Regions from separate parts of the Streptomyces sp. 63XJN7_1_ISO-PGPR-S23-121 genome, predicted to be linked through region 1. Evidence: riboswitches for the same ligand, from Rfam matches in the RefSeq annotation. Region 1 holds a riboswitch; the other holds the start of a gene.

Region 1 (7,475 bases):
TTCTCCTTGGCGAGGCGCTCCACCTCGGCCATGTCGACCTGGCCGTCGTCGCCGACGTGGTAGGCGACGACGTTGTAGAGCTTGCCGGAGAAGTTGATCTTCATGCCGTGGGTCAGGTGCCCGCCGTGGGCGAGGTTCAGACCCATGATCGTGTCGCCCGGCTTGAGCAGCGCGAACATCGCCGCCGCGTTGGCCTGGGCGCCCGAGTGCGGCTGCACGTTGGCGTGCTCGGCACCGAACAGTGCCTTGACCCGGTCGATGGCGATCTGCTCGACCACGTCGACGTGCTCGCAGCCGCCGTAGTAGCGGCGGCCCGGGTAGCCCTCGGCGTACTTGTTGGTGAGGACCGAGCCCTGTGCCTCCATGACCGCGACCGGCGCGAAGTTCTCGGAGGCGATCATCTCGAGGGTGGACTGCTGGCGGTCCAGCTCGGCGTCGACGGCGGCGGCGACGTCGGGGTCGAGCTCGTGCAGGGGGGTGTTCAGAAGCGACATGCGTCCGTGTCTCCTCAGGCGCCGGCGAACTCGGTGTACTCGTCGGCGGAGAGCAGGTCGCCCGGCTCCTCGCTGACGCGCACCTTGAACAGCCAGCCGCCCTCGAAGGGGGCCGAGTTCACCAGCGACGGGTCGCCGACGACGTCGTCGTTGACCTCGGTGACCTCGCCGGAGACGGGGGAGTACAGATCGGAGACCGACTTGGTCGACTCCAGTTCGCCGCAGGTCTCGCCCGCGGCCACGGTGGCGCCGACCTCGGGGAGCTGGACGAAGACGACGTCACCGAGCGCGTTGGCCGCGTGCTCCGTGATGCCGACCGTCGAGACGCCGTCGTCGGCGGCCGACAGCCACTCGTGCTCCTTGCTGTAACGCAGCTGCTGGGGGTTGCTCATGGCCTGAATTCTCCTGTACGCGGGGGAGTGGTGTGACGGGGGACTGCGGAACCTGCTGATGGGAGGCGCCGGACACGCACGGGGGCGGCGAAGCGCCCCGCCCGCCCGGTGTCTACTTCTGGCGCTTGTAGAACGGCAGCGCCACGACCTCGTACGGCTCGTGGGTGCCCCGGATGTCCACGCCGACGCCGGCGGTGCCCGGAGCGGCGTGCGCCGCGTCGACGTACGCCATGGCGATCGGCCTGCCCAGCGTGGGGGAGGGAGCGCCGGAGGTGACCTCGCCGACCACCTCGCCGCCGGCGACGACCGCGTACCCGGCGCGCGGGACCCGGCGGCCCTCGGCGACCAGGCCGACCAGGACGCGGGGCGGGTTCGTCTCGGCCCGCGAGGCGGCCTCCCGGAGCGCGGCCCGGCCCACGAAGTCGCCCTCCTTCTCGAACTTCACCACCCGGCCGAGGCCGGCGTCGAAGGGCGTCAGCGCGGTCGTCAGCTCGTGCCCGTACAGCGGCATGCCCGCCTCCAGGCGGAGCGTGTCCCGGCAGGACAGGCCGCACGGGGCCAGCCCGGCGCCCTCGCCCGCCTTGGTCAGCGCCTGCCACAGTTCCACGGCGTGCTCCGGCTTCACGAACAGCTCGAAGCCGTCCTCGCCGGTGTAACCGGTGCGCGCGATGAGCGCCGGCACGCCGGCGACCGTGCCCGGCAGGCCCGCGTAGTACTTCAGGCCGTCCAGGTCGGCGTCGGTGAGCGAGGCCAGGATGCCCGGGGACTCGGGCCCCTGCACGGCCAGCAGCGCGTAGGCGTCGCGGTCGTCGCGGACCTCGGCGTCGAAGCCGGCCGCCCGCTCGGTGAGCGCGTCCAGCACCACCTGGGCGTTGGAGGCGTTGGCGACGACCAGGTACTCGCGGGGCGCGGCCTCGGACTCGCCCAGGCGGTAGACGATCAGGTCGTCCAGGATGCCGCCGTCCTCGCGGCAGATCATGGTGTAGCGGGCCCGGCCCGGCTTCACGGTGCCGATGTTCCCGACCAGCGCGTGGTTCAGCAGGTCGGCGGCCTGCGGGCCGGTGACCGTGATCTCACCCATGTGGGAGAGGTCGAAGAGCCCGGCCCGGGTGCGCACCGCCACGTGCTCGTCGCGCTCGGAGCCGTAGCGCAGGGGCATGTCCCAGCCGGCGAAGTCGGTCATCGTCGCGCCCAGCGCGCGATGCGTGGCATCGAGCGCGGTACGGCGCAGTTCGGTACTGCTCATCGGTCGTTCGTCTCCCAGGACAGGACTGGACGGGCGAGGGCGGTCCTCCCCATCTGTCATCGGAACCTGAGAGGTTCGCCATGACCACCGGAGTGCGGCGATCAGGACTTGCACCTTGGGTGGGGCAGCCGTCGGTCGGCGGCCCGCTTTTCAGATGTGCCTCGCCCGCGCGGTAACGGGGCCTGAGAGATTCAAGGGAGGGACTTGCTCCTTCGGCGCCCCGGCGAAGGCCGGGGACTCTCCCGCGCGGATTCAAACGGCCGGTATGCAGTTGGCGCCGCCATCATTGCACGCCGGGCCCGTTCGTGGCAGACCGTGATCTGTAACCGGCTTGTGGCAGTAAGCGCACGAAAACGCGAGACCGCCGCATTACCTTCTCTTTACACTCGACGGGGACGGGAACTCGTGAACCGCCCCAGGGGAGGACGATCACGGTGAACAGGACCACGGCGTACGCAACGACCTCGGGCATCGCGCTGCCGAAGCGGCCCACCCCGGCCGGGGCGGCATGCGCCGCACCCGCCGCACCCGCCGCACCCGCCGCACCCGTCGTCCGCGATCTGCGCGACCGCGACGGCCGCAGCCCGCACGCCCTGCTCTTCGGGCCCCGGGACGTGGTGGTGATCACCGGCCTGCCCGGCAGCGGCAAGTCCACCCTCATGCGGCGCACGGTGCGCGGCCTGCGCATCGACTCGCAGGACACCCGGGACCACTGGGACCGCCGCATGCCGCGCCTCCTCCCGTACGCCCTCTACCGGCCCCTCGTCCGCCTCGCCCACTACGCCGGGCTGCGCCGCGCCCTGCGCTCCGGCGAGGGCGTCGTCGTGCACGACTGCGGCACGCAGGCCTGGGTGCGCGGCTGGCTGGCCCGCGAGGCGCGCCGTCGCGGCGGCACCCTGCACCTGCTGGTCCTCGACGTCGGCGCCGACGACGCCCTGGCCGGCCAGCGCGAGCGGGGCCGGGGCGTGTCGCGGTACGCGTTCCTGCGGCACCGCGCGGCCACCCGGCGCCTGCTGGCCGCCGTGACCGGGGCCACCCTGCCCGCCGGGTGCGCCTCGGCGGTCCTCCTCGACCGGGCGGCGGCGGACACGCTGCACCGGATCGCCTTCACCGGCTGAGGTGACGCACCGTGGGCCGGTGGGGCCGAACGGGTTAGCCTTTTCAGCCACAGCAGCGGTACCCAGGCAGGCGGTAGGCAGATGGACTTCCCAGCGGACTTCCCGGCGGACCTCTCACCGGAGTTCCCGGCGCGGCCGCATCCCCACCCGCACGGCGGATGGCCCGGCAACGAGCTGGAGGAGGTGCTGTCGGCCTCCCTCGGCGTGCCGGGCGCCGGCGGCCGGATCACGGAGGTGCTCGGCCGCAGCTTCGTCTGGGTCCCGCTGCCGAACGGCGGCGGCCCGGACAGCGGTCCCCTCGACCTGCCCACGGTGGAGATCGAAGGCCAGGCCCATGTGCCGGTGTTCAGCTCCGAGGAGCAGCTCCGCCTGGTCGCAGGCCCCCACATGGCGTACACCGTCGCCCCCGCCGTCGAGTTCGCCCGCGGCCTGCCCCCGCAGGTCGGTATCGCCGTGAACCCGGACGGCGTCGTCGGCGTCCCGCTGCCGCCGGCCGCCGTGGCCGAGCTGTGCCGGGCCGGACGCACCCCGCTGGACGGGCCCGCGTCCGGCGGCCGGGTCCGCCTCTTCGAACCCGACTGGCAGGACGACCCGGTGGACTTCCTGGCCGCGGCCTCCGCCGAGTTCGCCGCCACCGGCGTCGTCCGGACCGCCCGCCGCTGCCTGGCCGCCGTCGAGACCGCCGACCCGGTGATGTTCGTCGGCGTGGAACTCTCCCACTGGGAGGGCGACGCCCAGGCGCTCCCCCTCGACGCCCTCGGCCGCGCCCTCGGCGCGGTCCCGGTCGCGTGGCCGGTCAACCTGGTCCTCCTGGAGGCGGCCCAGGACCCGGTCTGCGACTGGATGCGGGCGCACGTACGCCCCTTCTACGACCAGGCCTTGTGAACGCCCGCGGGGGGAGCGCCCCGTCGGGGCGCGGGGCCGTGACCCGGGCGGCGCCGCCGTGGGAGCGCGACAGGCCGGGACGCACCCGCACCCGCCGGCGGACGGCGAGCCCCGCGCTCCGAACCGCCGCCGCCGGCGGAGCCCTAAGCTGGTGTCACAACAGGGGACGATTCTCGAAGGGTCGGTAAAAGGTGAGCGCGAGCGGTACCGCCGCGACCGGGCAGGTCGAGCACATGCTGCGCCAGGTGACGCCCGGACGCTACGACGCCTACGAGGCCCTGCTCCGCGCGCTCGCCGCCCCCGCCTCCGGCCAGGTCTGGATGCTGCTGTGGCACGGTCAGGCCGGCTCCCCGGACGCCCAGTACGGGAGCATGGAGGTCGACGGGTTCGGCTACGCGCCCTGCGTCACCTCCGCCCAGGAGCTCTCCGCCAGCGGCTGGAACCGGTCGTACGAGGTGGTCGACGGTCTGGAGGTGGCCCGCGCCCTCTACCCGGACCACTTCGGCCTCTGGCTCAACCCGCACGCCCCCGGCGGCGGGGTCGGCATCCCCTGGCTCGATCTGCGCCGCATCGCCTCCGGTCTCGACCGCCAGCCCGCCGGGCCGCTGCGCCTGTCCGAACCGGCCATCGAGATCCCGCAGTTCTACGCCCTGCTCGCGCAGAACGCCCACCGCACCCCGGCGGTGCGCGCGCTGCGCCGCGCCTGGGTGCAGCCGTCGCTGGGCGCCCCCTATCTCGCCATCGGCCTCGACGTCTACGACACGTCGCCGCCGGCCGTGGACGCCGTGCGCGCGATGATGCGGCAGTCCGTCGCCGCGGTACCGGAGGGACTGCCGGTGTCGACGGTCGCGATGACCGACGCGCACGACCCGGTCGCCATGTGGCTGCGCGTCAACGCCCGCCCCTTCTACGACCGCGAGGCCCACGCGGCCCCCGCCCAGGCGCCCGGCGCCGGGTACGGCTACCCTCCCGCTCGCGGGACCTTCTGACGGAGCATCGGGTCGCGCCCGCCGGTGCCGGCGACGCTCCGTGCTCTTCACGTCACGAACACATATCTTCGCGCGTAGACGACGACGGAAGGTCGCGAAGGTCGGCGATTTCGCCGTTCTGTCCCAACTGTCCTTCGTCCGAAGGCCGTTACCCACTGTTCGGATAACGGAATCCCTAGCAGTGCATCACGGTTGCGCATACTTTCCCGGTCAGGCCTGGCGGGTGATCGTGACGACGCTGAAGACTCCCGAGACAGGCACCGGATCGTTCGATCCCGTGCTCGAGAGCAAGTCGACAAAGCCGTAATCCACGGCGGGTGTAGGCCGGTCACCACCGGCGAGAGGGGTCGGGTCACTGTGACCGCACCGATCGAGACCACCGGGGCGCAAGCCGAGGCACAGCCCGAGGCTGTCCTCGCCGGTGCCGATAAGGGGCAGATCGAGGGCCGTTCCCTGGGGCAGATCGCCTGGTCCCGTTTCAAGAAGGACAAGGTCGCCATGGCCGGCGGGGTCGTCGTGATCCTGCTGATCCTCCTCGCGATCCTCTCCCGCCCCATCCAGGCGATCCTCGGCCTGGACCCCAACGCCCTCAACCAGGACCTGATCGACCCCAACACCTCGCTGCCCAAGGGTGACTTCGGCGGCATGAGCTGGGACCACCCGCTCGGTGTGGAGCCGAAGTTCGGCCGGGACATCGCCACCCGCATCCTCGAGGGCTCCTGGGTCTCGCTGGTCGTCGCCTTCGGCGCCACGATCCTGTCCAACACCATCGGCGCGGTCCTCGGCGTGGTGGCCGGCTACTACGGCGGACGCGTCGACACGATCATCAGCCGGCTGATGGACACCTTCCTGGCCTTCCCCCTCCTGCTGTTCGCGATCGCCATCTCGGCGACCCTGCAGGGCGGCGCCTTCGGACTGGAGGGCCTGCCGCTGCACATCATGGTGCTGGTCTTCGTCATCGGCTTCTTCAACTGGCCCTATCTGGGACGCATCGTCCGCGGCCAGACGCTGGCCCTGCGTGAACGGGAGTTCGTCGACGCCTCCCGGGGGATGGGCGCCAAGGGCCCCTACATCCTCTTCCGGGAACTGCTGCCGAACCTCGTGGGCCCGATCATCGTCTACTCGACGCTGCTCATCCCGACCAACATCATCTTCGAGGCGTCCCTGAGCTTCCTCGGCGTCGGCATCCAGCCCCCGCAGGCCTCGTGGGGCGGCATGATCAACCAGGCGGTCTCCTTCTACCAGGTCGACCCCCAGTTCATGATCGTTCCTGGTCTCGCCATCTTCGTGACCGTCCTGGCGTTCAATCTGCTCGGCGACGGTCTCCGTGACGCTCTCGACCCGCGCAGCCGCTGACCGGCGACTGCCGCGAGAGTCCCAAAGATTTTGCCAACAATGGAGGGGAAGCAGACCATCATGCGAAGGTCAGCGCTGGCCGCGGTCGCGGCCATCGGCAGTGCGAGTTTGCTGCTTTCGGCTTGCAGCAAGGCCGATGACAACTCGGACAACAACGGTAAGAAGTCGGCTGAGGCCAACGCTGCGACCAAGGGTGTCGTCAACGCCTCTACCCAGAAGGGTGGGACGGTCACGTACGAGTACTCGGACGTGCCGGACTCCTTCGACCCCGGCAACACGTACTACGCGTACATGTACAACCTCAGCCGGCTGTACGCCCGCCCGCTGATGACCTTCCAGCCCGGCGCGGGCGAGAAGGGCAACACCCTGGTCCCGGACCTCGCCGCGAGCAAGGGCGTGCCGAGCGAGGGCGGCAAGACCTGGACGTACAAGCTGCGCCCGGGCCTGAAGTACCAGGACGGCACCCCGATCACCGCGAAGGACGTCAAGTACGCGGTCGAGCGCTCCAACTTCGCGCGTGACGTGCTCTCGCTCGGTCCGAACTACTTCCAGCAGTTCATGAAGGACGGCGACAAGTACAAGGGCCCGTACAAGGACAAGAGCCCCGAGGGCCTGAAGTCCATCGAGACGCCGGACGACACCACGATCGTCTTCCACCTCAACCGGTCCTTCCAGGAGTTCGACTACCTGGTCGCCACGCCGCAGACGGCTCCGGTGCCCAAGTCCAAGGACAAGGGCGTCGACTACGTCAAGAGCATCGTGTCCTCGGGCTCGTACAAGTTCGAGAGCTACGAGGAGGGCAAGCAGGCCGTCCTCGTCCGCAACGAGAACTGGGACCCGAAGACGGACCCGCTGCGCAAGCAGTACCCGGACAAGATCGTCGTCAAGCTCAAGGTCAACGCCGAGACGATCGACCAGGACGTCCAGGCCGGCACCGCGATCGACCTCGGCGGCACCGGTGTCCAGGCCGCGACGCAGGCGAAGGTCGTCAACGA
Region 2 (7,475 bases), 3.8 Mb from region 1:
CGTCGGCAGCCTGAACGGCACGTACGTGAACCGTGAGCGGATCGACCAGGTCGCGCTGTCCAACGGCGACGAGGTGCAGATCGGTAAGTACCGGCTGGTCTTCTACGCGAGCCAGCGGGGCTACTGACCGGCCCCGGACTCGTTCCGGGGGAGTCCCAGGGAAGGTCCATGCTTCGAACACCGAGTGGCGGTGCCGGCCCCGGCACCGCCGCCACGGACAAGGGGCTGCTGAGTATCGGCTCGGTGCTGAACACGCTCCGCGACGAGTTCCCCGACATCACCATCTCCAAGATCCGTTTCCTGGAGGCCGAGGGCCTGGTCGAGCCGCGGCGTACCCCGGCGGGGTACCGCAAGTTCAGCCCTCACGACGTCGAGCGTCTCGGTCATGTCCTGCGTATGCAGAGGGACCACTACCTGCCGCTCAAGGTGATCCGCGAGCACCTGGACGCCATGGAGCGCGGTGAGGCGGTGCGGCTGCCGACCCTGGGCCGGCAGCGCGACGGGGAGGCCGTGCCGGAACCCGACGAGGCGCCCACTGCGGCCCGGATCGGACGGGACGAGCTGCTCGCCGCCGCCGGTATCGGCGAGCAGGAGCTGGCGGAATGGGAGTCGTACGGGCTGGTCGCTCCACTGGCCGACGGCGCCTACGACGCCGAGGCGGTCACCGTCGCCTCCCTCGTGGTCGAGCTGGGACGGTTCGGGATCGAGCCGCGCCACCTGCGGCTGATGAAGGCCGCCGCCGACCGGGAGGCCGGGCTCGTGGACCAGGTGGTGGCCCCGCTCAGACGCCACCGCAACCCGCAGACCAGGGCACATGCCGAAGCCCGCACCAAGGAACTGGCCGGGCTGGCGGTGAAGCTGCACGCGGCCCTGGTGCAGACGGCCCTCGGGGTGCGGCTGTCCTGAAACGGGGCCCGTGAGGGACCCGTATCGCCCACCCGTTCCCGGCCCGACTACCCAAACGTCCCGAGCACGGCCTAGGGTTGCTGTGTGAACGAGCTCGATGTCGTAGGTGTCCGGGTCGAGATGCCCTCCAACCAACCGATCGTGCTGCTGCGCGAAGTGGGAGGCGACCGCTACCTCCCCATCTGGATCGGGCCGGGAGAGGCGACGGCCATCGCCTTCGCCCAGCAGGGCATGGCCCCCGCGCGGCCGCTGACCCACGACCTGTTCAAGGACGTGCTGGAGGCCGTCGGCCAGGAGCTCACGGAAGTTCGCATCACGGACCTCCGCGAGGGGGTCTTCTATGCCGAGCTGGTCTTCGCCAGCGGCGTCGAGGTGAGCGCCAGGCCGTCCGACGCCATAGCGCTGGCACTGCGCACCGGAACGCCGATCTACGGCAGCGACGGGGTGCTCGACGACGCGGGCATCGCCATCCCGGACGAGCAGGAGGACGAGGTGGAGAAGTTCCGCGAGTTCCTCGACCAGATCTCGCCGGAGGACTTCGGCAGCAGCAACCAGTAGTCCCGCACCGGGCCGGAACGGCGACGGCGTCGTAGGGCCCCCTCCGAGCACATTCGGCTAGCCTTTCCCCGCGACGGGGCACGCGAAACCACTCTTAGGGTGATTATCACTCGGCGTGCCGAGTGTGGCGATCGTTGACGCACCCTTGGTGACTGCCTACCGTCGAGGAGGCAGGTCAAGGACGGAGGTCGGCGTGGGAATGAGCGGCGACAGTACGGCCGGGGGTGGCCCCGGACGAGGCCTCGGGGTGGGCGGCTCGTACCCTTCCCCGAGTTCTCGGCTCCGCTCGAGCGGGGGATACCCCCAGCCCGGTGGCACGGCCGAGCACGCTCCGCAGCGGCCTGCGGCCGTGCCGGGCAGCGGAGGGGCGGCGTCCATGGCGTCCGAGCAGATCGGCTACCGCGGGCCGACGGCCTGCGCCGCCGCGGGCATCACCTACCGGCAGCTCGACTACTGGGCCCGTACGGGCCTCGTGGAGCCGAGCGTGCGGCCCGCCCACGGGTCCGGCACCCAGCGCCTCTACAGCTTCCGCGACGTCGTCGTGCTGAAGATCGTGAAGCGGTTCCTCGACACCGGGGTGTCGCTGCAGAACATCCGGACCGCCGTCCAGCACCTGAGGGAGTGCGGCTTCCGCGACCTGGAGCGCATGACGCTGATGAGCGACGGCGCCACGGTCTACGAGTGCACGTCGCCCGACGAGGTCCACGCCCTGCTCCAGGGCGGCCAGGGCATCTTCGGGATCGCCGTCGGCGTGGTGTGGCGGGACGTCGAGGGCGCTCTGTCCCAGCTCCACGGCGAACGGATCGACACGGGGGAGACGCTGGTCGGGCCCAACCCCGCGGACGAACTGGCGCGACGCCGCAACCGGGCGGTCTGAGGACGCACCGGGCCCGCGGGACACCGACGGCGGATTGTCAGTGGCGTAGGGCAGCATCGGAGATGTGAGAACCGCGCCCACGATCCTGCATCTCGACATGGATGCCTTCTTCGCCTCGGTGGAGCAGGCGTCCAAGCCGAGCCTGCGCGGGAAGGCCGTCGTGGTGGGTGGTCTGGGGCCGCGAGGAGTGGTCGCCACGGCCTCCTACGAGGCGCGGGTCTTCGGCGTCCACTCCGCGATGCCCATGGGCCAGGCCCGGCGCCTTGCGCCCAACGCCGCTTATCTCGTCCCGCGCTTCGAGCTGTACCGGTCGATCAGCCAGCAGGTCATGCGGCTGCTGCGGGCCCTGTCGCCATTGGTGGAGCCGCTGAGCCTGGACGAGGCGTTCGTGGACCTGGAGGCCGGCGGGACGGCCTGGGACGCCGACTCGGCGCGACTGGCCGGGGCGAATCTGCGCGCGGACATCCGGGCCGTCACCGGCCTCACCGGTTCGGTCGGGCTGGCCGCCTCCAAGATGCTCGCCAAGATCGCCTCGGAGGAGGCCAAGCCGGACGGGCTGGTGCTCATCGAACCCGGGACCGAGCGGGCCATGCTCGGACCGAAGTCCGTCCGGATCCTCCCCGGGGTGGGACCGGCCACGGGAGACCATCTGCGCCGGGCCGGCATCACGACGGTGGAGGAAATCGCCGAGGCGGGCGAGGACGAGCTGGTGCGGCTGCTCGGCAAGGCGCACGGGCACGCCCTGTACGCGATGGCGCTGGCGCGCGACGACCGGCCCGTGGTGGCCGAGCGGGAGACCAAGTCGGTGTCGGTGGAGGACACGTACGACGTGGACATCCACGACCGGGTGCGGGTCGGTGTGGAGGTGGGGCGGCTGGCCGACCGGTGCGTGCGGCGGCTGCGCGGGTCCGGGCTGTCCGGCCGGACCATCGTGCTCAAGGTCCGGCGGTACGACTTCTCCACGCTGACGCGCTCGGAGACCCTGCGCGGGCCCACGGACGACCCGGCGGTGGTGCGGGAGGCGGCGGCCCGGCTGCTGGACTCCGTGGACACCACGGGCGGTGTACGGCTGCTCGGGGTCGGCGTCAGCGGCCTCGCCGACTACACGCAGGAGGACCTGTTCGCGCAGGCGGCGGGCGAGCGGGCCGAGGAACTCCCGGAGGCGCCGCGCGAGGAGCCCGCTCAGGAGCACCGGCAGGCCCCCGCCGAGCGTCACTGGCCCTCGGGTCACGACGTGCGGCACACGGAGCTCGGGCACGGGTGGGTGCAGGGCAGTGGCCTGGGGCGGGTCACGGTGCGCTTCGAGACGCCGTACTCCGTACCAGGCCGGGTGCGCACCTTCCCCGTCGACGATCCCCGCCTGACACCGGCCGAGCCGCTGCCGCTGGTCGCGTCCCCGCCGCCCGGCCCGGGGGAGGACGGGGGGACGCCGGACGCCGCCGGGGAGGGGGCCGCGGACCCGGCGGCGTCCGGCGCCACCGCCCCGGGTCCGGCAGTCCCGCCGGCGGGGGAGGTGTCCGGCCGGGGTGTCGCCGGCGCGGCGCCGTGACCTGCGGAGCGGTGCGCGTGGAGGACGCCCGGGGACGCCGTGCCCCGCGGCCGGGGCGCGGCCGGCGCCGGAGGCAGGTGGCTCAGCCCTCCTCGTTGCCCGTGCCGGCCAGCTTGCCGAAGTCGTGGTCGGGGAGCGGAGGCGCGGCGGCCACGTCGAGCCCGTAGTGGTGGTAGAGCTGGAGCTCCTGTTCCGGTGAGAGATGGCGGCCGACGCCGAAGTCGGGGGCCTCCTTGATCAGGGACCGGTCGAAGGGCACGTGCAGCGTTCCCTCGACCAGCTCGCTGGGCTCGAGCGGCACGAAAGCGTCCCTGCTGAACAGCCCGGTGCGGATGGCGGCCCACTCGGGGACGCCGGTGGCATCGTCGAGGTAGACCTCGTCGACGGTGCCGATCCTGGTGCCTTTGCGGTCGAACGCCTTGCGGCCTATCAGACTGCGCGGATCGATCTCGGTACGCACGGGCCCTCCACTTGGTCGCACACCATCCGGCGAATCATGCGTCAGTACAACAAAAAGCCACTTTGGGGCGAGCGGCCACTCGAAGGTGCGCTCAGTCACTCGAAGACCTGTGCGTCCGCCTCGCTGGTAGGCTGGCAGACGGCTGCTGACCCCGTGCGGGAGAGTCCTCCAGACATCATCGGAGGCGCCGAAGGAGCAAATCCTCCCCGGAATCTCTCAGGCCCACGTACCGCACGGACGAGGTCACTCTGGAAAGCAGAGCGGGTGCCGCGGCCTCCGCTCTCACCGACGGTGAAAGCCGGCAGCCCTCGGGCGGCCCGGTGAAGCTCTCAGGTCGAGATGACAGAGGGGGAGGCCGTCCGGGCACCCGCGCCGTGGTGCCCCTCGAAGGTCGTCAGACCAGGAGGCCTCCGCAATGACAGCCCCTCGCATTCCGCTCTCCGAGCTCGAACAGGCAGCACCCTTCGAGCAGCGCCACATCGGCCCCGACCACGAGGCCCGGGCCAAGATGCTCGCGCAGGTCGGCTACGGCTCGCTCGACGAGCTGACGGCCGCCGCGGTACCGGATGTGATCAAGAACGCCGACGCGCTGGACCTGCCCGGCGCCCGTTCCGAGGCCGAGGTACTGGCCGAGCTGCGCTCGCTGGCCGACCGCAACCAGGTCCTGGACTCCATGATCGGCCTGGGCTACTACGGCACCTTCACCCCGCCGGTCATCCTGCGCAACGTCATGGAGAACCCGGCCTGGTACACCGCGTACACGCCCTACCAGCCGGAGATCTCCCAGGGCCGCCTGGAGGCCCTGCTGAACTTCCAGACCATGGTCGCCGACCTCACCGGCCTGCCGACCTCCGGCGCCTCGCTGCTCGACGAGGGCACCGCCGCCGCCGAGGCGATGGCCCTGTCCCGGCGCATGGGCAAGAACAAGAAGGGCCTCTTCCTGGTCGACGCGGACGCGCTGCCGCAGACCATCGCCGTGATCCGGACGCGCGCCGAGCCGACCGGCGTCGAGGTCGTCGTCGCCGACCTGAGCGACGGCATCCCCGCCGAGGTCGCCGAGCGGGAGATCAACGGCGTCCTGATCCAGTACCCGGGTGCCTCCGGTGCCGTCCGCGACATCAAGCCGGTCGTCGACCGGGCGCACGAGCTCGGCGCCCTCGTCACCGTCGCCGCCGACCTGCTCGCCCTCACGCTGCTCACCTCGCCCGGCGAGCTGGGCGCGGACATCGCCGTCGGCACCACCCAGCGCTTCGGTGTGCCGATGGGCTTCGGCGGACCGCACGCCGGTTACATGGCCGTCCACGAGAAGTTCGCGCGCAGCCTGCCCGGCCGCCTCGTGGGCGTGTCCGTGGACGCCGACGGCAACAAGGCATACCGCCTCGCCCTGCAGACCCGCGAGCAGCACATCCGCCGCGAGAAGGCGACCAGCAACATCTGCACCGCGCAGGTGCTGCTCGCCGTCATGGCCGGCATGTACGCCGTGTACCACGGGCCGGACGGGCTGCGGGCCATCGCGCGCCGCACCCACCGGTACGCCTCGGTCACCGCCGCGGGTCTGGCGGCCGGCGGCGTCGAGATCGTGCACGGTGCCTACTTCGACACGGTCACCGCGCGGGTGCCCGGCCGGGCCGGCGAGATCGTGCACGCCGCCCGCGAGAACGGCATCAACCTGCGCCTCGTCGACGCCGACCACGTGTCGTTCGCCTGCGACGAGACCACCACGCGCGCCCAGGTCGGCGGCGTGTGGAACGCGTTCGGCGTCGAGGGCGACGTGGCGGCCCTGGACGCGAGCGCCGGGGACGCCCTGCCCGAGGCGCGTCTGCGCACCGACGACTTCCTGACCCACCCCGTCTTCCACGCGCACCGCTCCGAGACCGCGATGCTGCGCTACCTGCGCCGCCTCGCCGACCGCGACTACGCGCTGGACCGCGGCATGATCCCGCTGGGCTCCTGCACCATGAAGCTCAACGCGACCACAGAGATGGAGCCGGTCACCTGGTCCGAGTTCGGGCAGCTGCACCCCTTCGCGCCCGCCGAGCAGGCGCAGGGCTACCTCACCCTCATCCGCGAGCTCGAGGAACGCCTCGCCGAGGTCACCGGGTACGACAAGGTGTCGCTCCAGCCGAACGCCGGGTCGCAGGGCGAGTTCGCCGGACTGCTCGCCGTCCGCGGCTACCACCGCGCCAACGGCGACGACCAGCGCACCGTCTGCCTCATCCCGTCCTCCGCGCACGGCACCAACGCGGCGAGCGCCGTCATGGCCGGCATGAAGGTCGTCGTCGTCAGGACCGCCGAGGACGGCGAGATCGACGTCGAGGACCTGCGCGCCAAGATCGAGAAGCACCGCGACGAGCTGGCCGTGCTGATGATCACGTACCCCTCGACGCACGGCGTCTTCGAGGAGCACGTCGCCGACATCTGCGCCCAGGTGCACGACGCCGGCGGCCAGGTCTACGTGGACGGAGCCAACCTCAACGCCCTGGTCGGCCTCGCCAAGCCCGGCCACTTCGGCGGCGACGTCTCGCACCTGAACCTGCACAAGACGTTCTGCATCCCGCACGGCGGCGGCGGCCCCGGCGTCGGCCCCGTGGCCGTGCGCTCCCACCTGGCGCCGTACCTGCCCAACCACCCTCTGCAGCCCGCGGCCGGTCCGCAGACCGGCGTCGGCCCGATCTCGGCGGCGCCGTGGGGATCGGCCGGCATCCTGCCGATCTCCTGGTCGTACGTCCGGCTGATGGGCGGCGAGGGCCTCAAGCGCGCCACCCAGGTGGCCGTGCTGTCCGCCAACTACATCGCCAAGCGCCTGGAGCCGCACTTCCCGGTGCTGTACACCGGCCCGAACGGGCTGGTCGCGCACGAGTGCATCGTCGACCTGCGTCCGCTGACCAAGGCGACGGGCGTGAGCGTGGACGACGTCGCCAAGCGGCTGATCGACTACGGCTTCCACGCGCCGACGATGTCCTTCCCGGTGGCCGGCACGCTGATGATCGAGCCCACCGAGTCCGAGGACCTGGCCGAGCTGGACCGGTTCTGCGACGCGATGATCGCCATCCGGGCGGAGATCGAGAAGGTCGGATCCGGCGCCTGGCCCGCGGAGGACAACCCGCTGCGGGGCGCTCCGCACA

What was found. Region 1 has a riboswitch for glycine ahead of gcvT (glycine cleavage system aminomethyltransferase GcvT). Riboswitches for the same ligand answer to the same signal wherever they lie in the genome.
Region 2: another riboswitch for glycine. It lies ahead of gcvP (aminomethyl-transferring glycine dehydrogenase); the one in region 1 lies ahead of gcvT (glycine cleavage system aminomethyltransferase GcvT).

Annotation. Positions count from the first base shown of each region.
Region 1 covers NZ_CM149653.1:1,463,061-1,470,535, forward strand. The annotation lists gene glyA (serine hydroxymethyltransferase) at 1-494, opposite strand, end outside; gene gcvH (glycine cleavage system protein GcvH) at 509-886, opposite strand; gene gcvT (glycine cleavage system aminomethyltransferase GcvT) at 999-2,132, opposite strand; glycine riboswitch at 2,176-2,292, opposite strand; glycine riboswitch at 2,293-2,387, opposite strand; gene AC0VYN_RS06820 (AAA family ATPase) at 2,567-3,250, shown strand; gene AC0VYN_RS06825 (enhanced serine sensitivity protein SseB) at 3,332-4,135, shown strand; gene AC0VYN_RS06830 (enhanced serine sensitivity protein SseB C-terminal domain-containing protein) at 4,327-5,124, shown strand; gene AC0VYN_RS06835 (ABC transporter permease) at 5,482-6,480, shown strand; gene AC0VYN_RS06840 (ABC transporter substrate-binding protein) at 6,541-7,475, shown strand, end outside.
Region 2 covers NZ_CM149653.1:5,302,753-5,310,227, reverse strand. The annotation lists gene AC0VYN_RS23585 (FHA domain-containing protein) at 1-127, shown strand, start outside; gene ftsR (transcriptional regulator FtsR) at 169-906, shown strand; gene AC0VYN_RS23575 (bifunctional nuclease family protein) at 991-1,464, shown strand; gene AC0VYN_RS23570 (MerR family transcriptional regulator) at 1,658-2,341, shown strand; gene AC0VYN_RS23565 (DNA polymerase IV) at 2,406-3,890, shown strand; gene AC0VYN_RS23560 (PRC-barrel domain-containing protein) at 3,973-4,350, opposite strand; glycine riboswitch at 4,497-4,592, shown strand; gene gcvP (aminomethyl-transferring glycine dehydrogenase) at 4,766-7,475, shown strand, end outside.